DNA from 3 places in the Paenibacillus sp. BK720 genome. Region 2 is predicted to be linked to each of the others. Evidence: riboswitches for the same ligand, from Rfam matches in the RefSeq annotation. Region 2 holds a riboswitch; each other region holds the start of a gene.
What was found. A riboswitch is a leader RNA that binds a small molecule or an ion and turns the genes downstream of it on or off. The one in region 2 is predicted to bind cyclic di-GMP.
Positions count from the first base shown of each region.

Region 1 (9,841 bases), on a different contig from region 2:
AGGCCCCGCGGCATTCATGCCATCTTAATGAGTACGCAGACGGAAGAGCTGGATTATAATACCGGCGTAGTGTCGGAAGGATTAATAGAATTAAACCTGTCGACAGACGATGCTTTTTTTCTCTTGAGAGAATGTTATAACGGCTGGGAGATTGTGCTAGAGCGAGTGATCCCCCAGGCCGTTCAAGAAGTGAAATACGGGAAGTCTATCGAATACCGGGGAAATTGGCTGACATTTATCGTTCGCCGTACAAGCTGAGGGAGGGAAAGAATATGGCGATGCCTACTCATATTGTGGCCGTCGGAGGAATGGTGGAGAACGATCAAGGCGATATCCTGCTCGTGAAAACACAGCATGACGGATGGGTATTTCCCGGCGGGCAGGTGGAGGTCGGGGAGAATTTGACCGATGCGCTTATGCGCGAAATTCAGGAAGAGAGCGGGATCACATGCGTTGTCTCGCAATTGATCGGCGTATACTCCAATACTTGCACGTATAAATGGCATGACGGGGTAACGGATGTGCCTACCAAGCTGATGCTGGATTTTGCATGCCGCCAAGCAGGCGGTTCCTTGCGAACTTCCGAAGAAACCTCGGAGGTATGCTGGGTTCGGAAGGAGAAGGCGCTCGACCTGATCCAGTCCCCGGCGATACGGACGAGGTATCAAGCTTACTTGGATTTTGACGGTACGGTCAATTATATGGATTACGTTACAAAGCCGGACTTCAATATCAAACTGGAAAGGAAAATCTAGGCTGTAACAAGATGCAAAGGAGACGGCATCGCATGGAGCGACGGCAAACTCCTCATGGGGCGGAAATGCGGCTGCGCGCTCGTATGGTTTCGGTGCTTAAGGATGTGCCGCATCGTTAAGCGCCGCGAAAGTCCTGAGAGAATCGGACGGAGGAACAAACAACCGGAGCAGCTAGAGTCCGCTCCGGTTGTTTGTGACGTTCAGATTGAAAAAAGCCCCGTACTTCGTGACACTCTGTCTAATGTAAACGGTAATATTCGCCTCTATACTAGACATAGATGTAAGAGAAGGACTGCGCAAAAGATAATGGTTACGGCATGGTACGGTTAGGTAAAGGGAGAGGAGTGCGCAAGCGATGTCCATCAACCGGGATGAAGCGGATCTGATTGCAAAGGACCGTCAATATGTGTGGCATGCCATGGCGCCTTATAATGAGCAGGCACCTCCGATGGTCGTTAAGGAAGGACAAGGCTCGTGGATAACGGATAGCCGGGGCAACCGGTATTTGGACGGGATGTCCGGTCTCTGGTGCGTGAATGTGGGGTACGGGCGGGAGGAACTGGCCCGTGCGGCTTATGAACAGCTCAAAACCTTGTCCTACTATCCGTTAACGCAAAGCCACGAGCCGGCGATCCGCCTGGCCGAAAAGCTGAATGAATGGCTGGAGGATGACTATGTCATCTTCTATTCCAACAGCGGGTCCGACGCGAACGAAGTCGCGTTTAAGATGGCAAGGCAATATCATGAGCAATCCGGCGCCCCTGGCCGCTACAAGTTTATTTCCCGTTACCGGGCGTACCATGGCAATTCGATGGGCGCATTAGCGGCAACCGGGCAAGCTCAGCGCAAATACTTGTATGAGCCGCTTGCGGGAGGCTTCCTTCATGTCCGCCCGCCGGACAGCTACCGGCGTCCGGATGGCATGTCGGTCGAGCAGTTTAATCTGCAATGCGCGCAAGCGATCGAAGAGACGATCGTATGGGAAGGGCAGGAGACGATAGCGGCTGTTATTATGGAACCCGCGATCACAGGCGGAGGAGTCCTTGTGCCCGAGCCCATTTATCTCGAGAAGGTCAGGGATATCTGCACGAGGTACGGCGTACTGCTCATTATCGACGAAGTGATTTGCGGCTTTGGCCGTTCGGGCCGTAAATTCGGGCATATGAATTACGGCATTAAGCCGGACATCGTTACGATGGCGAAAGGACTGACCAGCGGTTATCTGCCTTTGTCGGCAACGGCGGTTCGCAAAGATATTTACGACGCCTTCAAGGGCAAGGACATGTACAGCCATTTCCGTCATCTGAATACGTTTGGCGGCGCGCCGGCAGCTTGTGCCCTTGCGCTGGCGAATCTCGGGATATTGGAGCGGGAACAGCTGGTGGAACGGTCGGCCGCGCTTGGCGAACGGCTTATCGAGGGATTAACCGGCTTGAAAGAGCATCCGATAGTCGGAGACATCCGGAGCTTTGGCTTTCTAATGGGCATCGAGCTGGTTAGCGATAAACAAACGAAGGAGCCTTATCCGCTGTCGGGCGTTGTCCGGATCATGGCGGAGTGCAAGGCGAAAGGTCTCCTAATAGGCAAAAACGGCGATACCGTCGCAGGCTACAATAATGTGCTAACGATCAGTCCGCCGTTGTCATCCACGGATGAGGATATTGCTTTTCTCGTTCAAACGCTAAAGGATGTATTCGAATGTATATAATAGAAGAAAAACAAAAAAAGCCTGATCTCTATCAAGCTTACGCGTTTGCTCTATGGTCGGGACGACACGATTTGAACATGCGACCCCCTGGTCCCAAACCAGGTGCTCTACCAAGCTGAGCTACGTCCCGGAAAAGAATGGTGCCGGCGATAGGAGTCGAACCCACGACCTACTGATTACAAGTCAGTTGCTCTACCAACTGAGCTACACCGGCATATGGTTTGTGTCGGGCACAAAACGTATTATGCCACAGCCCGTGCGAATTATGCAAGACTTTTTTCGAGAAAGTTTTCTAGAGCTTTTTGGCCTTGAAATGAACAACGGCGCTGTACAGCATTTTACCTGTAAGGGCATTAAAGGCAGCTTGATGCTGAACCTGGTGAACCTGCAGCAGAAGCGCTTTATTGTTCTCGATTTGCCGCTCGATCTTCAGCTCCAGCGTGCGCAGATCGCTAGCCTCAAAGAACTCTACTTTATCGTCAATCAAATCCAACCGGAATTCCATCGTCGACTCCTCCTGTCTCTATTTTTATTATTTGAATCTATTATAGCGTTTTTGGGCAGCGAATCAAAGACGGATGAGACTAAAGTCGGAGTGTTGGGAATTGACCCAATTTTTGTTTACAAATAGGTATATATATCCTAAACTAGTCCTTGTGTGTCGAAAATAGCGTAATTCAACTGAAAAAGGCAAACTTGCCGAAAGGCAAGGACGCAAAGTTATGGGCCTAATGCTGCATAGAAGCGATGGCTGCCAGACCGCCGGACGCAGGACATAGTGCCTTAAACAGCTATCCGCCTGTCCTAGGCCGGATAGCTTATTTTCTTTTTTCAGTGACAGCGAGGAGAGACGAGAAGAATGAAGGAATGGGTTAAAAAGGCATTGCAATGGCTAGGCGCAAGAAAGCAGCTTGTGGAGGGAAGAAGAAAAATCGGTGTGCGGCTGCTTATGCTGACCAGCATCATCACTTTATTTAACGTAGGGGCAGGCGCGTTCATCTATACGCAAAATCTGTCGGTATCCCATGCCGTCAAGAATGCGAATACGCTTACGAGCGCGCAGCGCGAATACGAAGGGATCTCTAATTCGCTGCTGCAAACGCTTCTGATGATGATCAATTCGATCGAAAACAACAATGACAGCCAGAATGCGGAAGTAGTCGATCCGAAAGAACGTTTGGCCGATATGCCGGGTCAGATCGAGCATTTGAAGAAGACCTTCGAGAAGCTGGACAAGATGTTCCCGGCCGCGGAGGAGCAGCAAACGTACATTGGCCAGGCGAACATCTACGAGATTGCCTACAATGACTTGAAGAGCTCGAATGTCACCCAGTTCGAAAATGTGACAGCCGAAATGAAATCGGCGCTTGTGCTTAGGCTCGTTAATATTTACTTGAACGAGCTGGAGTTCGCCAACCAGAACGTCAACGCCCGGATTACCGTTGACGCTGCGCATACGGATAAGGTTCTGTCCGATAGCGTGGATACGGCGAATATAATCATCCTGATTAACGTACTGATCCTGGCGGTGATTCCGTTTCTGTTCACGGTTGGGCTCATCCGAAGCATCCGATCCGGTCTTCAAGGGATTATGGGACGCATTCAAGCCTATCGGCATAATGACTTTACTTATAACCAGGCGTTCGAACGCAAGGACGAATTCGGCGATATCGACCGCTCGCTTGCGGCCATGGGCGATAATTTGAAAGCAACCATCAAAGCGACGCTAAGCGTAAGCCAGACCGTTCTCCAGATGTCGAACCAGATGGGCGATATGATCTCCCGCAACCGTACGGCATCCGAGCAGGTGAAAGGGCAGATCGATCTGGGAACAACCGTCCTGCTCTCCCAATACGACGATGCGACTTCGATCTCGGCCGTAACGGAGCAGATCTCGGCAAGCTCGCAGCAAATTGCGGCGTCGAGCGATTATATCAATAAAGACATGCAGCAAATGAGAGACGATTCCCATACCGGCTCGGTAGACATGGAAGGCGTTGTCCAAATGGTGAACCAGACGGTTGAGCAATTCAACCAGGTGACGGAAGCTTTTAACCGCATTACCGAACGCTACAGCAATGTATCGAAGTTTCTGGAGAGCATCCAGGATGTCAATACGCAGACGAACCTGCTGTCTCTTAATGCATCGATCGAATCCGCCCGGGCCGGCGAACATGGACGGGGCTTCGCGGTTGTAGCCGAGGAGATCCGCAAGCTGTCGGGTCAGACCGACCAGATTTCGAAAAATATTTCGAAGGAAATGCACCTGATTCAAGAGGATGTGGCGGCAAGCAGCAAGAGCATGGGTGCTTTCGCCGAAGTAATCTTCTCCACCAAGCAAGCCTCGACCGCCGCGAGCGACATGTTCAAAGGACTGGAAAAGCAGAGCCATACGTTGTCCGAGCAAGTCAGCGAGATCTCGACGGCCATCAATGAAATTACAACCGGCATCACGCATATCGTGACCGCCGTGGACAAGCTCCTGCTCACCTCCTCCGAGGTGAATGGCAAAATGGAACAGATGGGTCATCTGTCCGTTGAGCAGAACAATATTTCGGATGATTTGCAAGGGATGGCGCAAAATCTGCAGCAATCCTCGTATGAGCTGAAAGAAAAAGCGGCAATTTTTAAAGTTTAATGCCAATCTTGCAGGTACAAGACAAAGGCTGTTCTCCTTGCGGGGAGGACAGCCTTTGAGTCGTTTTACGGTCTAGTATCAGCTTGCGCGTTCCGGAACCGGTGAATTCCGAAGTCACGGAGGGAGGAGTGCAGAATCGCTTCTTTAAGCGGATGAAGATTTGGAGTGAAGCGGATCTCGATGCCAAGTCCCGCTAACCGCTCAATAAGATCGGAAAGCGGTTCCACGGCAAGGGGAACCAAGGTTTCCTTGGATACGTAGTATCCGGCGTATTCGTCGAACAGCTCGAAGGACTCGGGTGGCAGCTCGTACCGGTACAAGGTTGTCTGCTTGATCCGTTCGTGCCAGCCGGTCTCCACGGTAATCACAATGTTGGCAGCCGTAGTGCCGAAAAACCTCCGTTCATCCTCTGAAGTTAATCCTGCCGATCTCGTATAGACGATTCGAGGGCAATCCCTCGGGAAGAAAAAGGTGAACTGATGCTCCTCGTCAATCGCCCAGACAACGGGCGGCATATCGGTCCGGTTGGCTTTTACCCTCGGAACAAAGACGTCAATAGCCCTTTCCTCGCTGAAATGAAACAGCCTCATCCTCATAGCCTCCTATCGAAGCGGTCGTCAGTGCTTATCTATTCTAGGGCAGTCCTTTCGGGCAAACAACTATTTTTCGTAAAAAAATGGATATTTTTGATTCAGCCTCTTTACATCACTAATGATCTAGTGTACTATTCAACTATAACACTAATACAAAAGGGAGAGGCGCTATGACAACGGCAAAAATAACGAATCCGTCGATCGTGCTTCAATTGGACGGTTTGACGAAGAAGATCGGCAGCAAAGCGATTGTGAACGGATTATCCTTTGATATCGCGCAGGGAGAGGTTGTTGGACTGCTTGGTCCAAACGGCGCAGGCAAAACAACCACGATGCGGATGATTGTTGGTTTAATCGGAATGTCGGAAGGGGACGTCCGGATTTGCGGGCAAAGCGTACGGACGAACTTCGAGAAGGCCATCAGGCATGTCGGAGGAATTATCGAGAACCCCGAGTTCTACCCGTACATGACGGGCTACGATAATTTGAAGCAATACCAGCGGATGACGGAGGGCGTAACCGACGCGCGGATTGAGGAGGTTACGAAGCTGGTTGGCATGCAGGAAGCGCTCGGCAAAAAAGTAAAGGCCTATTCGCTTGGCATGCGCCAGCGTCTCGGTATCGCGCAAGCGCTGCTCCATGAGCCAAAGCTGCTTATTCTGGATGAGCCGACTAACGGCCTGGATCCGGCGGGTATCAAGGAGATGCGCGAATATTTGAAGCGGATAGCGGAATCCGAAGGCATCGCGATTCTGGTCTCCAGCCATTTGCTCAGCGAGATCGAGCTGATGTGCAGCCGGGTTATCGTAATTCAGGAAGGCAAGTTTGTTACCGCCCGCTCCATCGGAGAGACGGAATCGCCGAAGCAGAAGGTGCTCACCATTTCCATGCAGGTCGGAAATGCCGGGCAGGCGCAGGAAGCGATCAGCCACGTCGACGGGGTTGAGGTGACGCAAACGGATTCCTTCACGAACCGGATTACCGTCAAGCTGCTGCATGATCAGATTCCCGGTCTTGTCGCGAAGCTTGCGGCGGAAGGCGTTGCAATCTACCGGATTGAGGAAGTACGGGCAACCTTGGAAGAAGAGTTTATGAAGCTGACGGGAGGTAACCGCATTGCGTAACTTTACGGGATTATTAATAAACGAATGGCTGAAGCTCAGCAAGAAGAAGTCGTTTTTCGTCGCCTATGCCATTCTTGCCGTTGTTTTTGCGATTTTAGCCTTTGCTTTCTACAAATTGTCGCCGGACGGCCTGAACTCAACGGTTGATTTCGCAACGGGCACGATTATGCTTCAAGCCGCAGGGCAGCTGGTTCCGGTTCTTGCCGTTCTCGCGGCGGCAGGCAGCGTGACGCAGGAATACCGTTACGGCACCATTAAGTTTCTCCTGATCCGGGCGCAGAGCCGTCACAAGATTTTGGCCTCCAAGTATATCATCTCCGTGCTTTACGCGTTAACGTTAGTCGTAACCGCGGCCGTGTTTGCCGTCGTTGCCGGTTATATCGTTTACGGCGGCGGGGCAGGGGAATCGACTTGGACGGATTTTCTTAGCAATGCAGCAAGTCTGGCCGTTTACTCCATTGTGTTCGTAACGCTGACCTTTATGATCGGAATCCTGACGAAATCAAACGGTGCGGCAATCGGCATCGGCATTTTCTCCATGATGGTCGGCAGTCTTCTGGTTATGCTGCTGTCCCGTTACACGATTACGAAGTATTTGCTGTTCGCCAATACGGACCTGTCGGTCTACCGCAGCGACGCAGTGCCGGTTGAGGGGATGACGCTCGCCTTTTCCATTGTTATACTGCTTGTATATATGGCGCTGTTCCTATCCGTCAGCTTCGCCGTTTTCAAGAAGCGCGACATCGCTTAAGCGAGGCGTTTGGGGCCGACAGATGGAAAGGAGAATCTTGACCCGTGACAATTGTATTTGACAACAATATGCCGATTTATATTCAGATTATGAACTATGTGAAGAAGCAGATTATTACCGGCAGATTAAATCCCGGTGACAAAATCGAATCGGTACGGGACATGGCCCTTGAGCTGCAGATCAACCCGAATACGATTCAACGTACGTTCCAGGAGCTGGAGCGGGAAGGCATTGTAGAGACAAGACGAGGACTTGGCCGATTTGTGACGAGTAGGGAGTCGACGATTATGCAAATCAAGAAAGAAATGGCGGGCGAGCTGCTCGAACGGTTTGTGCAAGGAATGAAGGAGCTTGGCTTCGAGAAGGACGATATTGTGGCCATCGTAAAGGATGCCGTAAAAGACGGCAAAGCGGAAAGCCGTACGGACAGGAGTGAATAAGAGACGTGGAATCGATCTTGGAGCTATCGGGAGTAACGAAAACGTATGGAGCCAAGCGTGCGCTGGACAATGTTTCTTTCAAAATCCAGCCCGGCAGGATCATTGGCTTGCTTGGCAGCAACGGAAGCGGTAAAAGCACGTTGATGAAAATCGCCGCCGGCCTTATGCCGCCATCCTCGGGCCAATTGCTCGTATGCGGGGAAACAAGCGGTCAGCGGACCAAAGCTTTGACTTCTTTTATGCCGGATAAGCCGCTGACGGAATCCTGGATGCGGGTCAAGGACGCGCTTGGCTTTTATCGGGATTTCTACCCGGACTTTGACCCAGCAAAAGCCGATGAAATGCTGCAATTCATGAAATTGCAGCCCGCGGACAGGATCAGCACGTTGTCCAAAGGGATGAACGAGCGGCTGCAGCTGACCTTGGCTTTGTCCCGCAACGCCAAGCTGTATTTGCTCGACGAACCGATTGGCGGCGTGGATCCGGTCGCCCGCGAGAAGATATTGGATGCGATCGTTAAATATTATAACGAAGACAGCTGCTTGATGATATCCACGCACCTGGTACGGGATATCGAACGGATTTTCGACGAGGTTATTCTGATCAAGAACGGAAGCATTGTCCTTCACGAGGAAGTGGAGACGATCCGGTTCTCGCAAGGCAAAAGCGTGGATGAGCTGTTTAAAGAGGTGTTCGCGGAATGATGAATTTGCTTAAGCTGGTCAAATACGATTGGAAACGGAACGCTGGCTTTTTGCTGATCGTCGGAGCCTTGTTCGTCATAACCGGAGGTGCGCTTACGGTGTACGGCGAGGTTAAGAACCTGGAGTCGGATCTGATTTACGTGCTGACGTTTCTGCTTTATTTGGCCGTAACGATTTCGCTCTGCGTAACGGTCTGCAGGACGTTCGAACGCAATCTCAGGTATTTTAACCGCCGGCTTCTTCCGCTGCCAGCCTTATATACGGTATTATCTCCGCTATTGCTCGGAATCGCGGGGCTGATTGTCATTGGCGTTGCAGGCGTAATCCATCTGCTTGTGCTTGGCGGCGTTGTGGATACGGTACACTTGCGGGTCTTCGATATTCTGGCGGACAGAGGCTTCTGGGCGATGCTGATCTCCAGTATTTTATTTGTAACGATCATTTTCTCAAGCATTACGGTGGCGAAAGTATTTAGAGGGAAAAAGGGCTCCTGGATAGGCGCGGCTCTCTTTATCGGGCTGCAGCTCGCCGTTCAATGGGTGGAAACGAAGCTGTTCCCAAGCATGAACGTGTCTACGGATCAGTTTTTCAAATCCGTTAACGTAAAGATTACGGATTCCGCCGATCAGGTCGTTCATGTGCAGGCCAGCGTTCCGAATTTTTGGGGACCGCTGCTTTATGAAGCTGTTATTATCGTCCTGCTGGTTTATATGATGACCTATCTGATTAACCGGAAAATTCAGGTTAGGGGCTAGGAGTTGCGATAGAGCTTTCTGAGGTGCTTAGCACCCAGGGAAGCTCTTTTTTTGTCAGATATTGATGCTTTCGCCCTATTCTTTCAGTTGACGGTCCGTTGCCCAAAGTGTTTCAATTAAATTTGATGAGGCTGGACGGATGAAGAAGAAGGGAGAGACATGCAGCTTTGAATAACATCATGAAGCAGTTTATGAAGGCATCGCGGATACGCGTGCTTCCGGTTATGCTTATTCCCGTTGCGCTTGGCGCATTGGGCGCTTTCGTGTGGGATGGCCGCTTTAATGTTTGGCTGCTCCTGCTTACGCTTGTTGGCTCGGGCGCAGCGCATTTGTTCTCGAATATGATCAATGATTTGTGGGACTACTACAACGG
Region 1 is NZ_JAASRQ010000002.1:478,062-487,902, forward strand. It holds gene FHT67_RS08980 (class I SAM-dependent methyltransferase) at 1-258, shown strand, start outside; gene FHT67_RS08985 (NUDIX hydrolase) at 273-755, shown strand; gene FHT67_RS08990 (aspartate aminotransferase family protein) at 1,111-2,463, shown strand; tRNA gene FHT67_RS08995 (tRNA-Pro) at 2,517-2,593, opposite strand; tRNA gene FHT67_RS09000 (tRNA-Thr) at 2,602-2,677, opposite strand; gene FHT67_RS09005 (YrzA family protein) at 2,756-2,968, opposite strand; cyclic di-GMP riboswitch class I at 3,143-3,230, shown strand; gene FHT67_RS09010 (methyl-accepting chemotaxis protein) at 3,323-5,101, shown strand; gene FHT67_RS09015 (DUF6886 family protein) at 5,167-5,691, opposite strand; gene FHT67_RS09020 (ABC transporter ATP-binding protein) at 5,865-6,818, shown strand; gene FHT67_RS09025 (ABC transporter permease) at 6,811-7,569, shown strand; gene FHT67_RS09030 (GntR family transcriptional regulator) at 7,614-8,009, shown strand; gene FHT67_RS09035 (ABC transporter ATP-binding protein) at 8,015-8,713, shown strand; gene FHT67_RS09040 (hypothetical protein) at 8,710-9,468, shown strand; gene FHT67_RS09045 (prenyltransferase) at 9,648-9,841, shown strand, end outside.
Region 1: linked by a shared signal. The riboswitch ahead of FHT67_RS09010 (methyl-accepting chemotaxis protein) and the one ahead of FHT67_RS19760 (RHS repeat-associated core domain-containing protein) in region 2 are both predicted to bind cyclic di-GMP.

Region 2 (9,841 bases):
ATCTGACGCGTCCCAACTGGCTGTTTCTGAAATACGCGTCCTCGAATGTAATGGCGATTCTGCCGGCCAATCTGCTGGGACTAACCGAAGAGCAGTTCTGGAAGCTGCCTTCCGGTACCGGGCCGTTTCAGATAGAGGAGTGGAAGGACGGCAAGCTGCTGCTTGGAGCCAACCCGCATTATTACCAGTCTCGTCCCCACCTGGACCAGGTGGAGATCGTTCACGTGCCGCAGGAAGAAGCGAGAAAAGCCGGAATGACCAGCTGGCAGCAATTGATCTGCGATCCGACGCTGCGGGATGTAACGGTGGAGAACGGCTGGATTCAGATTGAATCCAAGAGCTTATGCACCAGTCTGCTTAGCTGGAATATGGAGAAGGCCGGTCCGCAGCGTTCGGAGGCGTTCCGCCGTATCGTGAACCGGCTGATTGACCGCCATGCGATGATCCGGGAATTAACCGGGTACAGGGATTTTCCTGCAAGAGGATTTTTCCCCGAGCTTGCGACCGCTCATGAACCGGATACGGATCGTTTGGAGCCGGAGGAAGCGGGCAGGCTGCTGCTTGAAGCCGGGTATAACGGGGAGCCGATGACCTTGTGCGCCCATCCGGGTCATGCCGAGGATGTGAACTGGATTGCGGATCGCTGCCGCCGTGCCGGTATTTCCGTCCTGGTGCGCATTGAAGCGCCTTATACGATTCATCATGTCTTGGATGAGATTGATCTGCTGTTCCATGCGCTTGTATTTCCGGAGGAGGACGTAAGCCTCATTGAGGGCTGCGAGCAGGAAGGGAGCTTTCTGAAGGAGCTGATGAGCCCCGAGCTGTCGCGCTGGACGATGGAAAGCTTCGATCGGGCGCTGGCAAGCGAAGACCCGAATAGCCGCAAAGCGATTTACGCGGGGATTGAGGAGAGGCTTAAAGGCGAGGCACAGGTGCATTTCGTCCTTCATATGAAATTTCATACCGATTATCATCCTTCGTTAAAAGGAGTCCGGATCAACTCGCTTGGCTGGATCGATTTTAAGGATATTTTCCGTACCTGACTCTTGCATTCGTAACGGTCTGCCTCCGGCGGGCTGTTTTTTTTGCGCCCGGGAACTATTCGGGCGAGGCCTGGGCAAGGCCAACCGTTAAGGCCCGGTTCGTCCACATCACTTGTTGAACCTCATCGGCTTGCCAGGCCTGGCATTGCACAATGACGGTAACCTCGGATTTAAACTTATTGTGCCTTTTGTGCTTATTCACGAAAATCGCATTGATTCCGAAGCCGAGACAAAAGCCGGTAAAAGCAAAGATCAGCCCCCATATAATAGGTCCCCATGTCCAAATAAATCCCAGACTGGTGCCGATGACGGACATAGCCGTAGCGCAAGCCAAGCCAATCTCGACTCCCGTGGAAAGGGAGCTCGCTTTGTTCGGCTTATCGGATTGAAAGATCTTGGATTCCTTATCCATGCATACGACTAGCAGCCGTTCCTTGGATACCCCTATGCTTTCTAGTTTCGTCAGAGCATGCTCAAGCTCGATGGAATGCATGAAGGTGCCGATAATAATCATCCGTTATCACCTGACTTGCCAAAGATTCGTACAGCGGAGGAGCGGTAACGCTCAGCCAGGTACTGGCGCTGCCCCAAGCTGAAAAGCAGATTATGCTCTTTAGCTATCAAAAAGGCATGATACATGGAACCGCCTATAACAGAAGGCATAAACAACAGCCAATGGGCGCTCAAAACGGCGATAGATTCCGTTAGTCTTCCACTCAGGAGATGGATTAACGATTCATGCGCATGAGACAAAACGACATACAGCCACCACCAGAATATCGCATAGAAAGCGAGGCCGATCCGGTGATTGTACAGCTGGCCCATGCCGGGAAACAACAGCGAAATGACGGCTGCGGCTAACGGGCTTTTAGGCTGGATATACTGCACCTCGGATGTAAACAGCGTCATATTGGGGAGAGGTTCATTCTCCAGCCGCGCGATCCGGTAGAGCTTGTTCTGATAGACCGCGGAGCAGTAGCAGTCCCACATCGCGACGAAATAAATAATGATATAACCGATTACAAATCGGGGCTCGAGGATCGCTTTTGCCTCGGCAAAATTCCCGCAAAGCGTATAGACGATCGCCTGGTTGACATGGCCAAGCGTGTTGAATATCACTTCCGATAACGAGAGGAAGGTTCCCCTTAAATACTGGTTCAGCAAAAAATGCCCGAAGCCGGGGAATGCAGCCGACCACCACCAGACCATGTAGGGATTGCGGGAATGGATAGACGTTATGCCAAACGGGCTTAGTTTGGCGACGGGCCTCCGTGAGGGGTTCATCGAATCAGCTCTCCCTTCGCGATAGCACAGCAGATTTTTCGGCTATAATTCGGTGTATTCCGGCAAGCAGCTGAAGAATGACGATTTGCAGCAAGAGCAGGAGAAGCACCAGCCAAACGCCGGACGTATATAAAATATCCCTATGGTTGAGCCACCAGTAAACGCAGCCCATGATAACGAACAAAATCGCCTTCCAGATCCAGCCGCCCCGCAAGGAAACTAGACAGGCGAACAAGAGGGAATCGGCATGCACGATTAGAGTAGCGAATGCCAGATTGTCCCGGGCAGGGTCTTCAAACCATCCGGGTCTAAATCCAAGCTGGTAAAAGATCAGCAAATAGCCGGACATGATTGTTCCTTGCAGAGATACGTTAATGATATAAAGCATCACCAGCCGGAGCAGGTAGGGATGGTCCGGCTGGCATAGCTTTTGCCAGAGCCATTTCCCCATTGAGGGGAGCAAGATCAATCCGATTCCCGTATAGATGAGTTTCCACCAATGATGCTCGAAAACCCCTAAATAGATAAAGGACTGTTCAATTGCCATAAAGCCCGCTGCAATAAGGAGGATCCACCGGAAGCGAATCCGGTAGACCGCAATTAGCGTGCAGGTAGACGGGACGATAAAGCCGTTGGATACGATAGCGCCCATCGCACTGTCATAAAACGAATTGCGGAGTATCCCGGGCTTATAGCTATAGCTGTTAAGAAGTACAAAGATGACCAGCTCCAGAATGTAGACAGCGCCGGCAATACAGATATAGAAGGGGAGAATCTTTAAGTTTTTTGTTCTCAACCAGGAGAGCGCAATAAATATTAAACTCGCGATAACAAGGAGCAAGTACGGGATAAACGATGGAATAAAATCATCTCCAGGTCGGCAGGATGTTGGGACTGGAATTATTCTTCCAATTTTGCTCTAATTTATGCCAGCCATTGGTATTTTCTTTGCCGCCAAAGACGGAATGAAAGCAATCACATCAAACCTTCAACTGTACGGAACACTCCCTTAATTAATCATCAATAAAATAGGGCTTGTACCACATTTTACCTATATGGGAGAGTGAATTCATGTACACGTCACCAATGAAACGCATGGTGAAAACAGCTTTAGCCGGAACGATGGCGGCTGCCATGCTCGCAGCCCCGTTCCTGTATTCGCAGTCGGCTTTTGCCGCGGTCGGCACGCCTAACTATGAGGTGAAGCTGACCCTCGATCCGGCTCTTGTTCTGGATTCGAGCCACAACCTGGTCAGCGCGGTACGGAGCGAGTTCGACACAGGCAGCTCGTACAAATCTTACAGGGTACAGTACATGGATACGGCAACGCAAAGCATGCAAGGACAGGGCTGGAGCGAGCGGATTCGCAAACGGGATGACCAGAGCAATCATGAGATTCAATACAAGAAACGATACGACGTGGTAAACGGCGATATTAACGCCGCTTTGACGCAAGCGGCAAGCGAGGGGCTTGATTCGTCTTCCGGTTTTGACTTCCAAGTGGATTGGGGCTACTCCAAGCAAACGCTCAGCATCGATTACGAGAAGGACGTGACGATCTCCGGTTATAGCGGCAGCGGACTGAAAATGCCAAACGAAGCAACATCGCGTACCGTATCGGTATCCAGCGAACCAAGCAAGTTTACCAATTGGACAAGCACGGGCTGGGGAACAACGCAGCTCAATAACGCTGTTGTATACGGACCGGTTGATTTCAAGCGTTATGAGGGTACGTTTGACGATCTCGATCTGGACATCGAGGTGTGGACGGTAATGAATGAAGCGAAGACGGGCAACGAGTATTGGGTGGAAGCATCTTTCAAGACGGACAGCTACAGCGAAGCAAGCTCGACCCGCACGGCTTTGATTAATGAGCTGAACAGCAAAGGCTGGCTGATCCCGCAGGACCTGCTCCGCACAAGCCAAATTATCGAACGTTATGCCCCGGCTCCGGCGGTACCGGACACAACGGCTCCTACGGCGCCAACGAACGCAACGGCAACGGCTGCTTCCAGCAACCAGATTAATCTGAGCTGGACGGCTTCCACGGACAATGTTGGCGTGACGGGCTATAATGTTTACCGGGGCGGCGTGCTGGCCGGTTCTTCGGCCGGTACCTCCTACAGCGACACGGGCTTGACGGCATCCACAAGCTATTCTTATACGGTCAAGGCGAAGGATGCGGCAGGCAACGAGTCGGCAGCAAGCAGCACAGTAAGCGCGACAACGCTGGCGGCTGGCAGCGGCGGCACGACAGGCGGCACTTACAATGTGAACGGCAGCACGGGAACTTATATCGAAGCGGAAAACTATACGGCGAAGAACGGTACGTTTCTTAACGCAGCCTGCCCGGTATGCTCGAACGGCTACGATATGGAGACGCCTAACGGTTCCGGCGACGGCAACACGAACTACATTGCTTATACGATTAATGTAACGAATGGCGGCTCCTTCTACGTTCATTTGCTCAGCAGCGGCGTCGACAGCAGCTCGGACAGCTTTACGGTTGCGATTGACAGTGCTTCCGGCTCGCAAGTAACAACGACTTCGAATAGCACCTGGGCTTGGAAAAAATCCAGTTCCATGTCGATCGCAAACGGCACGCACACGCTGTACATTAAAGGAAGAGAAGACGGCGCGAAGGTAGACAAGATCTACCTGTCGAAGTCGAGCACATCCCCAACCGGACTTGGCGGAACGGCTGCCGTGCCGGTGAGTTAATAGCTGTTGGCAAGAGCGGACACCTCATGGTGATCCGCTCTTTTTTTGCGTCAATCTTTGATCTCTTAGTCGCAGGACCAAGATTCTATTAATCTAGTAGTTCCGTACGACTATTTTCCTGAAAATGAATTTACAACCATGCACAATTTACTATATTATACAGAACATAATCCAAGATTATCATATCTTGCATATTTCTATGAACCGAAAAGGCAAACCAGCCGCGAGGCTGGGACGCAAAGTCATGGGTCCCCCGTAGGATCGCCAGACCGCCGAAATCGCCCGTGTCTTTCATGCTCATGGCCGGACGCCTATTTTGGCGTTGCGGCTTTTTTCGTGTCGACAACAAGACGGGGAGAGAAGAGAGAAATGAAGGTTCGGGCAATATCGATTGTATTGATTGTGTCCTTGCTGCTGGGGATTGCTCCGGCAACCGTATGGGGCGAAGCAGTGAAAGTGACAGGACAGTTTGTGGCGGACATGATCCCCTCAGGCAGCACGAATGAGGCTGCAGAGGCTTGGACGGATGGGCCAAACAAGACGGAGAATCCGCGGTATTATTCCTTTAATAACGAGCAGGTATTACAAGCTATGACGGATCTTGGGCCGGACCGCACCGGATCGGGCGGCTCCAGCCTGAAGATGAATGATACGAAAGCAATGTTTGATGAACAAGCAGGGCAAGTTACTCTTACCTGGACGGACAGCTTGAAGAGCTGGATAGACTCGCAGGATGGCGATCCGCAAAGTCCTCCAGCCGGCTATGAGGTCACGGTAACGGTAGAGGACTTGGCAACGAAGAAGAGCTATACGCTCGCCGGCGGCAAGAAGGATACAAGCGGCGAGAACAGCATCGTATGGAATGGAAAGGATGCGGATGGCAATCTGCTTCCGGACGGCGTTTATTATTGGACGCTTAAGGCAGATACGGTGCCGACAATCATCTTTAAGCTGCCTCCGGCCGAAGAAGGCGGCGAGCCTGTCCTGAAGCCCGCGAAGGCGCCGGCCTACGCGATGGAGAAGCAGATGATCCGCCTGGACCGCAATGGCCCGGAGATTACCGCCATTCATCCGCTTGGCGGCCAGAAGGTTGCGGTAGAGGTAAGAGATGCGGTAAGCGGCGTGAAGAAGCTTTCGGTTACGGGGGCTGCGCAGCTGACGAAGGAGTGGGCTGGCGATGAGCTCCCTCTTGGAACGGCGGTGCCGATTACGGCAGGAAGCGGCGAGACGATTTATATTAAAGTTGAGGATGCAGCGGGCAATGTAACCGAGGATGAGCTGCCGCTGTATCCTATCGTCACGGGCACGGGTGCTGCGGACAGCATTCCCTATGCCGAATCTCAGGTGGCCGGACAGAATGTCAGAATCAACCTGGCATCGGGCAACGGCTTGCAGAGCTTTGACGGGTTCACGCAGGAGCGTCCGGGTACGGATCTTAATTTCTATCTGACCTATAACCATCAGAACCGGATCAAGGGAAAGCTGGGCTATGGCTGGAGCTTCAGTCTGGATTCCCGGCTGACCAAATGGCCGGACAAAGGCAATATCACATGGACAGGCTTCGACGGGACCGTCTATTGGTTCGAGCCTGCCGGAGATAACAAGTACGTCACGTATGCCAACGGACAGAAGCAGCATTTTCCAAGCTTAACGTTTGATCCGGATTCCAGCTCCGCGGACAAGGACGCCTACATTATGGAATGGCCGGACCAGCTGCGCTACCGCTTCCATAACGATGGACGATTCTGGCTGATCCAGGACCGCTATACGACGGAGATGTCCTTCGAATGGGAAGAGGTATCGACGGCTTACGGCAGCGATTACCGGATCAAGAAAGTATTCGATATCGAGAAAAAGGACGTCGTGACCTTCAACTACGAGAAGGGCAAAGATACGCTGAGCTCGACGATTATCGCCGACATTGACGGTCTGGGCAATGAGATTAACAGCGAGAAGCGCAAGTTCTACTTCATGTACAATACAGCCGGCGAATTCGTTGGTTATCGCGCGCCTTCCCAGACGATTACGCGTTTCGTCTACGATGACCTGCACCGCGTTGTCAAAGTGATCGATAACGGCAATAACGTACGCGAGGAAGAAGGGGCAACGAAGGAATCGGTTACAACCGCATGGAAATACGGCACGCAGAACCGAGTCGAGCGCATCGGCATGACCCGCAGCCAGGATCAGGCGGAGGAATTCCTCGGGGCATCGTATGGGGCGAATGAAGCAACCGTGCAGCAGCCATCCGGCAGCTACAAGCTGAGCTGGGACCGGTATCTCCATCCGACTCAGATGGTCGAGACGGTGAAGACGGCAGATGGAGACAGACAAGCGACTACGTCGTATGCCTACAGCGGCAACAATCTGATCCGCGTGACCGATCCGATGAACCGCGTAACGCGTTACCGGTACAATGACGCGGATATGGTGGTGGCGCAGCAAAGCCCTTCAGGCCGCATTGTGAATTACTCCTACGATGAGGATCTGGATCCGACAGGCGAGACCGGGCCTAACGGCCACCGGATTGTGATCAGCTATCAGAAGGATAACCGGAAAATATTGACCCGTACCACAACGCAGGCTGCCGTTGATCCGGCTGGCGTTAATGACGAGGCCAGCATCAGCACCGTTGAAACGTATAATGCCAAGGGTGAACTGGTTAAGAGAACGGACGGCAACGGCAATGTTTTTAACTATACTTATGATGACAATGGATTCGTAACAAGCGACGGTACAACAACCTCCTATGTGAATGACCGGAACGGCAATCATACTTCTATTATTATGGATGCAGAAACGACTGATGAAGCTGTAACGACCCAGACGTTTAATGCGGTAGGCTGGCTGATGCATAGCGAGTCGCCGGAAGGTCTGTCAGAGGATTTCGAATACGATCCATGGGGACGGATAACCAAGCACGTACAGCATGATCTTGGCGATTCATCCAAGATACTCACTACCACCTACCGCTATGACGACGGCGGCAACCTTATTGAACAATCGGACGGCTTAACGTCTACAGCCTACACCTATGATGGAATGGGCAGACAGCTGACGTCGAAGATGACGGCACTTGATGGAACGGAAGGGACCATTACCGAATCCTATGTGTATGACAGCCGGGGATTGCAGATCAAGCATACGGATTCCCGCGGCGAAGCAACCGAAACGGCGTATAACGTTGCCGGAGATCCGGTGCGTACGGTTGTATCGCCGGGCAATGAGACGACAACAATCGAATATGATGCAGCAGGACGGATGTCCGCGGTAGTTGCGGCAGACGGAGGAAGAACGGAATACAAGTATGACAGCTGGGACCAGGTTGTTGAAGAGAAGCAGCTTATTCAGACGCTGTTCCCCGGCAATATGTCGGCTGCTCGCTCCAGCTCTTCGAGCATACAGGAGGCCGTAACGACCTACCGGTACGATTCGGCTGGACGCCAGATCGAGCGGAAGGACCCGAACGGATCATGGACACGAACCGTATATGACGGGAACGGTCAAACCGCAGAAGTAACGGCAGGCGGACCCGTTCCCGAGTGGAACGGGACAATGCTTGCGGCAGGACTGTCGGACAGCCTGTATCCAGGGCATGAGGTGCTTCAGACAAGACAGTATGCCTTTGATAAGCTTGGCAGAATCGTGAGTAAGACAGACAGCAACGGCAATAAGACCGAGTATCGTTACGCGGGCCGGACCGTGAAGACAAGTACTCCTGCGCTTGATGAGAACGGTAAGGCAGTTAGTTACGAACGTACCGATGTATACGATACGAATGGACAGGTTGTACGATCCGTCTCCGAGGCCGGCGACGTTACAACAAGCCGGTATGACGCTTTTGGCAATATAGTTGAGTCCGTTAATGAAGAAGGGCAGAAGATTGTCTCCACCATCGACGTCTATGGCCGTGTATCCACACGCACGGAAGCAGTTGATGCGGAGTCGGGCAGCGTTCAGAAATTTACGTTCAAGACCGACGCCTGGGGGAATGTCACAGAAGAGCGCCGCCAGCTGAATGGCAGCGAGTGGGCAACAACTGTATACAGTTATACACCGGAAGGGGATTTGCTCAAGGATACCTCGCCGGAGGGGCTTGTTACTACGTACAGCTATGATGAACACGGGCGTATGAAAGAAAGCGTTGAACAGAACAAGGCCGGTGGTTCGGTAGAAAACCGGACAACATCCTATACGTACGATGCAATGGGCAGACAGACGAAGACGGTACAGCCGGACGGCAGCGAGACGCAGACGGTCTATAATACAGCCGGTCAAGCGGTTCTGTCGATCGATGGTCTGAACAATATTGAAGAGAGCCGGTATGATGCAGGAGGCCGCCTTGTTACATCCATTGCTTATAAAGCAGGAACGACGGCTCTTAATGAAGCGAATATTTCGGCAGTCAGCCAGTATGTGTATGATGGGGCCGGCAATGTCGTATTGGAAAAGGATCCTAATGGCAATCTGATTCGTTCTGTCTATGACAAGAATGGCATGCTGAACAAAGAGATTCACTACGATGGCGGGTCGATGACCGGAGATTCGATCGAGAATACGTTCAGCTACGATCCTCGGGGCTTAATGATCGCCTCCATCGACGGCAATGGGCATCAGACAACTTATGCTTATGATGCAGAGGGTCAGCAGCTGCTGGAGAAGGATGCGGTCGGCCAGTGGACGCGGTCAGAATACAGTCCTGCCGGTTACGTAACGGCTGAACGCCGTCCGCTTGGTCGGGATACGGAGTGGAAGTACGACTACCGCGGCAACCTGCTGGAGGAGAAGGATTC
Region 2 is NZ_JAASRQ010000005.1:171,089-180,929, forward strand. It holds gene FHT67_RS19735 (SgrR family transcriptional regulator) at 1-1,043, shown strand, start outside; gene FHT67_RS19740 (hypothetical protein) at 1,099-1,557, opposite strand; gene FHT67_RS19745 (DUF5683 domain-containing protein) at 1,554-2,327, opposite strand; gene FHT67_RS19750 (hypothetical protein) at 2,332-3,123, opposite strand; gene FHT67_RS19755 (fibronectin type III domain-containing protein) at 3,399-5,048, shown strand; cyclic di-GMP riboswitch class I at 5,250-5,325, shown strand; gene FHT67_RS19760 (RHS repeat-associated core domain-containing protein) at 5,418-9,841, shown strand, end outside.

Region 3 (9,841 bases), on a different contig from region 2:
ATTTACTTGGCGGAGTTCGGCCGCTTCTCAGCGTTCCGTGGCGTCAGGATCATGTATTCGCGGAATATTTCGGTGTCCGGCATAACCGTTGTGGATCCGCCGCATTACAGCATTTATTTGGGACAGTCGCAGCAAATACGAATTGCCGACTTCGAGTCGTTCAGTACGCGAGGCTGGTCTGACGGCATCGATATGATGTCCTGCAGCGACGTTGAGATCGATCATGTCTTTATGCGAAATTCCGATGATTGCATTGCCATTTACGGGCACCGCTGGGGGTATTACGGCGATACGCGCAATATTACAGTGAAGAATTCAACCCTATGGGCAGACGTGGCTCACCCGACCAATATCGGTACCCACGGCGATTACGAAGCAGACGGCACGCAAATTGAGAATATTACTTTCGAGAATATCGATATTCTGGAGCATCATGAACCTCAGGATAATTACCGCGGCTGCCTGTCTATTAACGCCGGGGACAAAAATACGGTGCGCAACGTGACCTACCGCAATATCCGAATCGAACGGTTCGAGCTCGGCAGAATCATCGATATCCGGGTAGTGTGGAATCCGGATTACAATCCGGTCCCGGGCAGCCGGATCGAACAAATCACGTTCGACGGCATTTACTATACCGGCAGCGACAATGCTGTCTCAAGAATCAGCGGCTTTGACGATGATCGCTGCGTCGACGGAGTAACCGTCCATAATCTCTATATCAACGACCTCAAGGTCACTAATATCTCTACCGGCAATATCGAGTTAGGAAGCTATGTAAACAATCTCACTTTCAGTTAAGTTTTCCTTGTATTTAAGATGGTGGTGTTCCATCATTTCTTCCCATCGCCTTGCTCATGGATTCCGCAAAGGAGCAAAATCTAAAAATAGCGTTGCAGGGATAGCCCATGCAACGCTATTTTTTATGGTCACTAAAAGTATTTAGTTACAGTGTAATTCGCGGTATTTTTAAAAAGGCTGGGCTTTTGGCCGCCTTGGATGCGGGCGGCATCGTAGGTTGTGTCTATAATAACCCATTTTTTCAGATTGCTCAGGTACACTTCGTTCCAGGCATGTTCTACGTTCGGCTTGCTGCGTTCTCTGCCCATGACGAGTTTTGTCGGGATGCCAAGGCTTCTGGCCATGGCCGCAAAGGTCGCCGCGTAATCGTAGCAAATGCCTCCGGAAGCCTTGAACACGGTATCCAGGTTCGGAATATAGCCGGCTTTCACGGTCTTTGCTTTGTTATTATCGTAGACGAATTTTTTGGTGATGAAATTATAGATCGCTTGAACCTTTTGTTGATCCGTAGCAGCGGTTTTCGTCAACTCGGCCGCTTTCTTGACCGCCATGGTCTGGCTTGTCCAATTAATCAGCGGATTGGATAGCTTGAACACCTGCTTGTCGTCGGTCTGTTTCACCGCCAAGGTTTCCTGCTTAATAACTTTGTACTGCGTGGCATTCACAGCTTCGGCGATTAGTACCGAATAGCTGCCATTTCCAAGCTGCAGCGGATATTTAACGCCGTTAGTCAGAGGATAATCGTATTGGGTCTTGCCTTTGGCAATGCGGACAATCACTTTCGCGCCGTTTGCGGGCTTGTAATTAACGGTTATGTACCCTTGAGCGACGCCTTGTTTCCCGATAATCGCGGCGGTCGTGGAAGTGGCGGCGAACGTGCTGTTCACGGGCAGGCAGGAGGCAATCAGAGTTGCAAGCAGCAGGAAAAACATTCTTTTAAACATAAAAAAACTCTCCTTTCGGCGGCTGGCTGTCATCTCGGGCATGCGCGCGAGGAAGACCCTGTAGCTTTGCGTCTTTAGCTTTCGCTAAATTTGCCTTTGTCGGTGGAAAGCACCGGTTAATTTGGTTTGCTAGTTTTAATTTACTATAAGCTTGCCGGTTTTCATAGAAAAATCTTCAAGATTCGGCGTTCTGATTTTCGGCTAGAATTCCTTTCACAATGATCCTTTGGGTCGGTTTATAAAGAGGATGGCAGGTAATAAGCGTAATTTCGCTGTCTTTGCCGTTTCCTTCCAGCACCTCGACTTGCGTCGGTTTTACGTATTGCTTCGAATTTACGATATAAGTGAAAGTCTCGTCAGCCGTCTGCACCTGAATGCGGTCGCCAATCTCGATTTCGTCCAACCGGTTGAAATTTTTGCCGTACGTATGGCTGCGATGGCCCGCGATGGCGTAATTGCCGATCTGACCGGGCTTGCCGGTATGCAGGATGCTTGCTACGGATAAGGCTAGATGCGCCTGCGTCGCGTTGGTGATAATAGGCAGCTTCAAATTAATTTTGTCGATGATCAGCACGCCTTCGATCGATTTTTTGCCGATGCCTTTGGACTGAAGCCGCTGTTCCATATCATCCGCCGAGTTGGCGCCGGTTAAGGCCGGGCTGACGGAAGCGGGTGTTTGGTCCTGCTCATCGGCCGTCGTATTCTGCGCATCAATAGGTACCTGGTCTATTCTTTGCAAGTTGTCTTCCCATGCCTTAAGGATTTGACGCTGCTGATAAATCTCGTAACGGTCCTTAATGGTCGGGTAGAGAAAGATGAGAAGTCCTGCGAGAATGAGGAGAATGGGAGCAATTTTTTTAATCATTTTGTCGAATCCTACCTTTTTTATGGCTAAAAATGGATTAAATTGGTTGCGACGTTGTCGAATTCTAGTATAAACTGGATAAGTGCTTTCTGCCTAGTTGTTTTCTCTATTTTTTAGTAGAATAGCGCAAATGGCTGGGACGATAGACTATCATTCAAGAAAAGAGGTTGATGACGGAAAATGGTTTTTAAAAAAATAGCGGGATTAGCAATCGTCCTGCTGCTGCTTTCCCAGGTGGTAAGCGGGACCGGCTTTGTTTCTAAGGCGTATGCCTCGTCCATCGATGATGTGATCAACATCATTGACAGTGCGGAGCTAACCGTACTGGATGCCGGCAATAATCCCGTACCGCTTACGGAGCTGCTTGAGCAGGGGGCGAAAGTAAACCTAGCCTATAGCTGGTCACTGCCCAACGGCCACGGCTTTAAAGAAGGCGACACCTTTACGTTCGGAATTCCGGACGAGTTCTTGCTGTTCAATGACATCTCCGGCGAACTTATGCTGGACCCTGAGACAACAGTCGGAACGTTCGCGGCAACAGCTTCGACCCATCAAGTGGTAATGACGTTTAACGATTACATTACCGATCACGACGATGTAGGGGGCATCCTAAAATTCTCCTCGCAATTCGATAAGCAAAAAATTACGGGAAGCACAACGCATGCCATCACCATTCCGACCAAGGGCGGTACTACGGTGTTTACGCTGCGCTTCAAACCAACGGTTACGTCGACAATCGAGAAGAGCGGCGTGCCCGCAGGCTACAATCCGAAGTCGATTGACTGGACCGTAGACGTGAACAAGGCGCTTGACACCGTTAATAACGCTGTCATGACCGACCCTATTCCGGCCGGCTTGTCGATGGCGGACGCCTCGTCGGTTCAGGTTTACGATTTGAACGTTAATCTGGACGGATCGGTTGCTGTCGGCGGCGCGGTGGATCCAAGCCGTTATACGGCGGATATTACGGGCGGCGCTCTCAACGTGCATTTTGCCGACCCGGTCACATCGGCGTACCGCATCAAATTCACCACGAGCATCGATGATGCCAGCAAGGCTTCCTTCAGCAATACCGCCAAGTTCATGGGCGACAACAAGCCTGAAGTAACCTCTAACTCAACGGTGAACGTCAATTACGGCAAGCTGCTCGATAAGTCGTCGACGGGCTATGATTCCAATACCCAGACGATATCTTGGGCGATTAATTACAATTACAAGGAACAAGCCATTGATCAGACGGACGCGCTGCTTGCGGACACGTTTAATGATGTTCAGGAGCTTGTGCCAGGTTCCATTGCGGTATATCCGGTAACTTTCGATATCAACGGCAACGGAACGAAGGGGGCCGCTCTTCCGGGGTCGGATTACACGGTAACTCCGACCAATGATCCCGCCCAACACTTGAACGGTTTCAATCTCCAATTTAACAACGCGGTCACTTCCGCTTACAAAGTGGAGTATCAGACCCGTTCCATCGATCGCGTAGACGGATCGGGCGCCACGAATATCGTGAACAAGGTTACTGCGAATGGAGCAATGGCTTCCGCTAGCCGCGGCATCAAGCAGGTTATTTTGCAGAAGGGCACCGGCACGATCGATTACGCTGCGCAAACGGTATCCTGGCGTATTCGATTAAATGAAGACAGCAAAACAATGTCTAACGCCCAGTTGATCGACGAGTTTACAAAGGGCGGAATGCAGCTGGTACCGGGGAGCTTAAGCATAACGCCGGACAGCGGAACGGCGGCCGCCTATACGGTTACCGAAATAGCAAGCCCAACTCCTGCGGTTAATGACGGCTTCAAGATTCAGTTTACCGAAGCGATTCACGTGCCTTATACCATTACGTACACAACGAAATACAACAACGATTGGCTGAACTCGGATTGGATTACAACAAACGCCTCTTATCCCAACCACACCACGGTAGATTGGGATGAGAACGCAGCAGCATCTGCTGTCGGGGTAACGGCAACGTTTAATCCGAATAACGAAACAAAGGCCAATGGCTACAAAAAAGGGTCTTACAATGCGGCGACCAAAGAAATCACTTGGACGGTAGGCGTAAACTACAATCGCAAAACATTGGCAAACGCGATCGTGCAAGATCAATTGCTCGCCGGCCAGAAGCTGATTCCGGAATCGCTTCACGTGTATAATATGACGGTTCCGGCCAACGGAAATCCCGCTCAGGGCACTGAAGTCGATGCCGCGGAATACACCGTCAACTATACGGGCGATGTGGTGAAAGTAACCTTTAACCAACCTATCTCCGCGGGATATATTCTGGTGTTCTCCACAAGCCTGGCGGATGACCTCATCGATGCGTCGATAGGCAACACGGCCCAGCTGCTGGACGGGACAAAATCCGAATCCAAGGATTTGACGGCTTCCGTCAATATTCCTCAAGGCGGCGAGTACGTTAACAAGGACGGTCAGCAGAACGGCGGCAAGATCAGTTGGACGATCTATATTAACCGTGGGCAATCGACCGTAAACGACGCTCTTGTGACGGACGAGCCCACGGATAATCAGCTGCTCATTCCGGAGTCGTTTAATTTGTATCCGACGACGGTTGCCGCAAGCGGAACCGTTACGAAAGTGAACACGCCGCTAGTCAAAGGCACGGATTACACGCTTGCGATCGAGACTGATCCCGAAACGGGGAAACAGCTCTTCAAGCTGGCGTTCCTGCACCAAATTACGAGCGCTTACGTGCTGGAGTACCAGTCGCTGATCGTGGCGCAGAATGGCGATACGGTCTCTAACAAGGTCAGCTTCAGCGGCAACAACGTACAGACTGTCACAAAAGATTCCGTAAAAGAGATCGTCGTTGGCGTATCGGACGGTTCGGGGACGGGCAGCGGCGTACGCGGCGCTCTCACGGTGCTGAAGCAGGACGGGGATACGCAAGCTGCGCTTAGCGGAGCGATTTTCGCGCTTTATCGCCAATCGGGCTCGGACCGTATTCTCGTAAATACGCTTACGACAGGCGCGGACGGCAAAGTTGAATTCAAGAAACTGCTGTACGGGAACTATGTGCTGATTGAAACGGCTGCACCGATCGGTTACCAATTAGACGCAACCGAACGTCCCGTCAAAATCGATTCCACAACAGCCGTTAACCTGACCATCGACAATGCTAAAATTTTGGTCTCGCTAACGGTGCTGAAACAGGATAAGGATAACCATGATCCTTTAAGCGGAGCAACCTATAACCTCTTCCGTCAATCCGGAGCGGCTCGCACGCTCGTGAACACGTTAACGACGGGAGCGGACGGGAAAGCCGTATTTACAAACCTGCCTTATGGCGATTACGTACTTCTTGAAACGGCAGCGCCTTCCGGATATGTACTGGATACGACGGAGCATCCGGTGGCCATCAATTCGCCTACGAATGTTGAAGTGACCCTTGACAACGTGAAAAGGCCTCCTTCACCACCACCGGTAACGCCAACGGATCCGGAACCGCCGACTCCGACGCTGCCGTCAGATCCGGAACCGTCGACGCCGACAGAACCGACAGATCCGGTACCGTCGATGCCTACCGAACCGACTGACCCGGAACCATCGACGACGCCTTCGAAGCCCGTCAAGCAGCCGGACATCCATAAAACGACCAAAAAAGACGAATTGATCGAAAGCAGCGTGAATGTACCTCTTGGCGGCATCGCTGTCGTGAATCAAGGTCCAAAGCATGGTGAGGTCATCGTCAAGCCTGATGGCAGTTGGACTTATAAGCCCGACAAAGGCTATACGGGCAAGGATCGTTTCACCATTATCGTTAAAAATAAGGATGGCAATGCCACGGAAACCTTGATTACGATTACCGTCGATGGCGTACCCCTCGGCACCATTGATGCAGGCACGCCGACATTGCCGAAAACTGGAGAGGGCAGTCAATTGGGAATAAGGCTGGTAGGATTAGCTATTATTCTCTTAGGCGTATTCTTAATGAGTAGAAGGATAATGCGTAAAGCAGAATAAATGTAGTGAGAATGTATGTTTATTGATAACTAACAAGGGGGTGTCCCATAAGTCATGAACATGACGATGGGACACCTCTTTCGTGTTCGGGTATTAGAAATCGAAAAATAGCGTTGCAGGGTCAGCCCTCTGCAACGCTATTTTTATGAGAAATAACTGTTATTTCGCGCTCGAGGAGCATTTAATTGCTCAGTATGAAGCGAAAATTACAAGGAATCTTGTAATTTTATGATATTTTCGTTTTTTTGATACGCTTACAATTTAAGTAACAAGTCAACGACAGAGAGTAGGAGAATGAACATGGCGAAAGACGAGATTCAGCAGTGGATCGGCAGCACATGGAACAAAATCGAGCGATTGAAGCTACGCTTCGCTTGAACAACAAGCATGTGCTCCTGTGGTAGAGAGAAGAGGAGAGAAAGGAGCAAGAGAGGATGGAAAAAACGCATGCCGTCAAACTTGAAAGCGTCAACATTCCGGGAAAGCAATCCGCTTTAAAGCGCACCTGGAAAGAGTACAAAAAAAGCAAATATCTTCTTCTTATGCTGCTGCCGGTACTCGTATGGTACGCGATCTTTTGCTATGGGCCGATGTACGGCATTCTGATTGCCTTCAAGGATTACAGTCCTGTTCTCGGAACCTGGGACAGTCCTTGGAACCACTTTGCCTACTTTGATTACTTGTTCAACCAGTCGCCCGAGTTTCCGAGGATTCTGAAAAATACGGTTATCATCAGCGGGTTGAATATAATTTGCGGATTTCCGGCGCCTATTATCCTAGCTCTGCTGCTGAACGAGCTGCGGATTACCTGGTTTAAGAAAATCGCGCAGTCGATCTCGTATTTGCCGCATTTCTTCTCGTGGGTTGTTCTATCCGGCATTGTCTTCCTGATGCTGTCCCCGTCGACGGGACCGGTTAACTACATTCTGGGCTGGTTCGGAGTCGATCCGATCTACTTCCTCGGGGATACAAGATATTTCCGCTTTAGCCTGGTGATCACGAATATCTGGAAGGAAGTAGGCTGGGGAACGATCGTCTACCTTGCGGCCCTGTCGGGGATTGACCAGACCTTGTACGAAGCAGCGCGGATGGACGGGGCGAACCGATGGAAGCAGACCTGGCATGTGACTTTGCCTTCCATGCTGCCGATCATTTCCATTATGTTCATCCTGTCGCTTGGCGGCATTCTGAATGCGGGCTTTGACCAGATCTACAACTTGTACAGCCCGGCCGTATTCGAAGTCGGGGATGTCATCGACACCTATGTTTACCGTCAGGGGATCGTGAATTTCCAGATGGGATTAACCACGGCGGTTGGTTTATTCAAAAATATCGTCGGGATTACGCTGGTCCTCGGGACGAACTATATCGTGAAAAAGATGGGACAGGAAGGCGTTCTGTAAGGAGGGGAGTATGTCGGTATGAAAATGACTGCCGGAGAGAAAGTGTTTCAAGTGTTTCTGCTTCTGTTCATCTTAATGCTTTGCGTAATAGCGATTTATCCTTTCATTCATATTGCAGCGGTCTCCTTCAGCGCGCCTAAGGAAGCCGGCCGCTTCGGATTCCACTGGTTCCCGAGAGATATCGATCTGTTCTCCTGGGAACAGCTGCTCACGCAAAAGAAAGTCTGGATCGGCATGCGCAATACCACGCTGCGTACTGTCCTTGGCACGGTGCTTACGCTCATTGCCATGGCGCTTGCCGCCTATCCGCTGTCCCGCAGGCATCTGCCTCACCGCAGCTTTTATACGATGATCATCGTTTTTACGATGTTCTTCAGCGGAGGACTTATTCCGTCTTATCTATTGATCAAAGATTTGCATCTGTTGAATAACTTCTGGGTATACATTTTGCCGGGACTTATCCCAACCTTCTCGATGCTCATTATGCGGAACTTTTTTATGACCATCCCGGTTGAAGTCGAAGAATCCGCCAAAATCGACGGTGCCAACGACATGAGGATACTCTGGAGCATCATTCTACCGCTGTCTAAGCCGGTGCTTGCCACACTGGGGCTATGGGCAGCCGTAGCGAATTGGAACGCCTGGTTTGATGCCATTATCTATGTCACGGATACGGACTTGAAGACGATTCAGTTCTTCTTGAGGGAGGTTGTCGTCACCAGTGCGGACGCCGAGATTTTCGGCCGGGTTACGGGGGCGGCTAATCTTCAGTACGAGACTTCGATCAAAGCGGCAACCGTTATTTTTGCGGTTGTGCCTATCCTTATCGTCTATCCGTTCCTGCAGAAGTATTTCGTCAAAGGGACGATGGTTGGTTCTCTGAAAGGCTGATAGGGTTTGGTTTATCCGGGGTACATTCTCCGTTTAAATAATCGTTTATTCCATGTAAAGGGGAGCAAAAAAAGATGAAGCATGGCAAAAAGGTGATTCTGGCATCCGTATTGGCAATGTCTCTTATGGCGGCAGGCTGCAGCAGCAATTCCAATAACAGTGCGAATAGCGGCGCAACAAACGCATCCTAGACCAACGATGCAAAAGGAAACAGCGGCGCAGAAAAAGAAGCGCCTATAGAGATCTCGATCGGTTCGACCTGGAACCTTCCTTCCGCAGACGGGAACCCGACTCAGAAGTATTTGGAAGAGAAATACAACGTCAAATTCATCAACATGAATCTGACGGATGAAAGCTTTAAGCTCAAGCTCGCCTCTAACGAGATTCCGGATATTTTCCCGGGTACGCTGCAGGAAGCGGACATGGCGAATTACGCAAGACAAGGCATCATCGCAAGCATTTCGACCGATGAGATCAAGCAGTATATGCCGAAATATTCGGCGGACATCGATCAGGTCGATACGGCGGCATGGGGAATTGCCATGGTTGACGGCAAGAATTACGGTGTGCCGAGAATTTGGCTGAACGGCCGTTACGGCTTTATTCCTACTTACAACGGGGCGTGGCTGAACAAGATCGGTTATACCGAAGCTCCAAAAACGCTGGAAGAATACGAGGATGTTCTGACGAAATTCCGCAATGACGATCCGGACGGCAACGGCAAGAAGGATACGTACGGCATGACGGGCCGCGGCAAATCGGCACGAAACCAGCTGTTTAACGAAGTATTCGCCGCTTACGGCGTTAATCCTTATCAGTTTATGGCAGCGGCGGACGGTACGGTCACTTGGGGCGGGATCACCGACCAGGCGAAGGAGGCCGTGAAGAAGATTAATCAATGGTACAATTCGGACCTGATTGATCCGGAGTTCCTGACGGATGACCAGGAC
Region 3 is NZ_JAASRQ010000002.1:223,134-232,974, forward strand. It holds gene FHT67_RS07965 (glycosyl hydrolase family 28 protein) at 1-801, shown strand, start outside; gene FHT67_RS07970 (transglutaminase-like domain-containing protein) at 933-1,745, opposite strand; cyclic di-GMP riboswitch class I at 1,760-1,850, opposite strand; gene FHT67_RS07975 (class D sortase) at 1,921-2,610, opposite strand; gene FHT67_RS07980 (collagen binding domain-containing protein) at 2,791-6,597, shown strand; gene FHT67_RS07985 (ABC transporter permease) at 7,032-8,000, shown strand; gene FHT67_RS07990 (carbohydrate ABC transporter permease) at 8,019-8,891, shown strand; gene FHT67_RS07995 (type 2 periplasmic-binding domain-containing protein) at 9,227-9,841, shown strand, end outside.
Region 3: linked by a shared signal. The riboswitch ahead of FHT67_RS07970 (transglutaminase-like domain-containing protein) and the one ahead of FHT67_RS19760 (RHS repeat-associated core domain-containing protein) in region 2 are both predicted to bind cyclic di-GMP.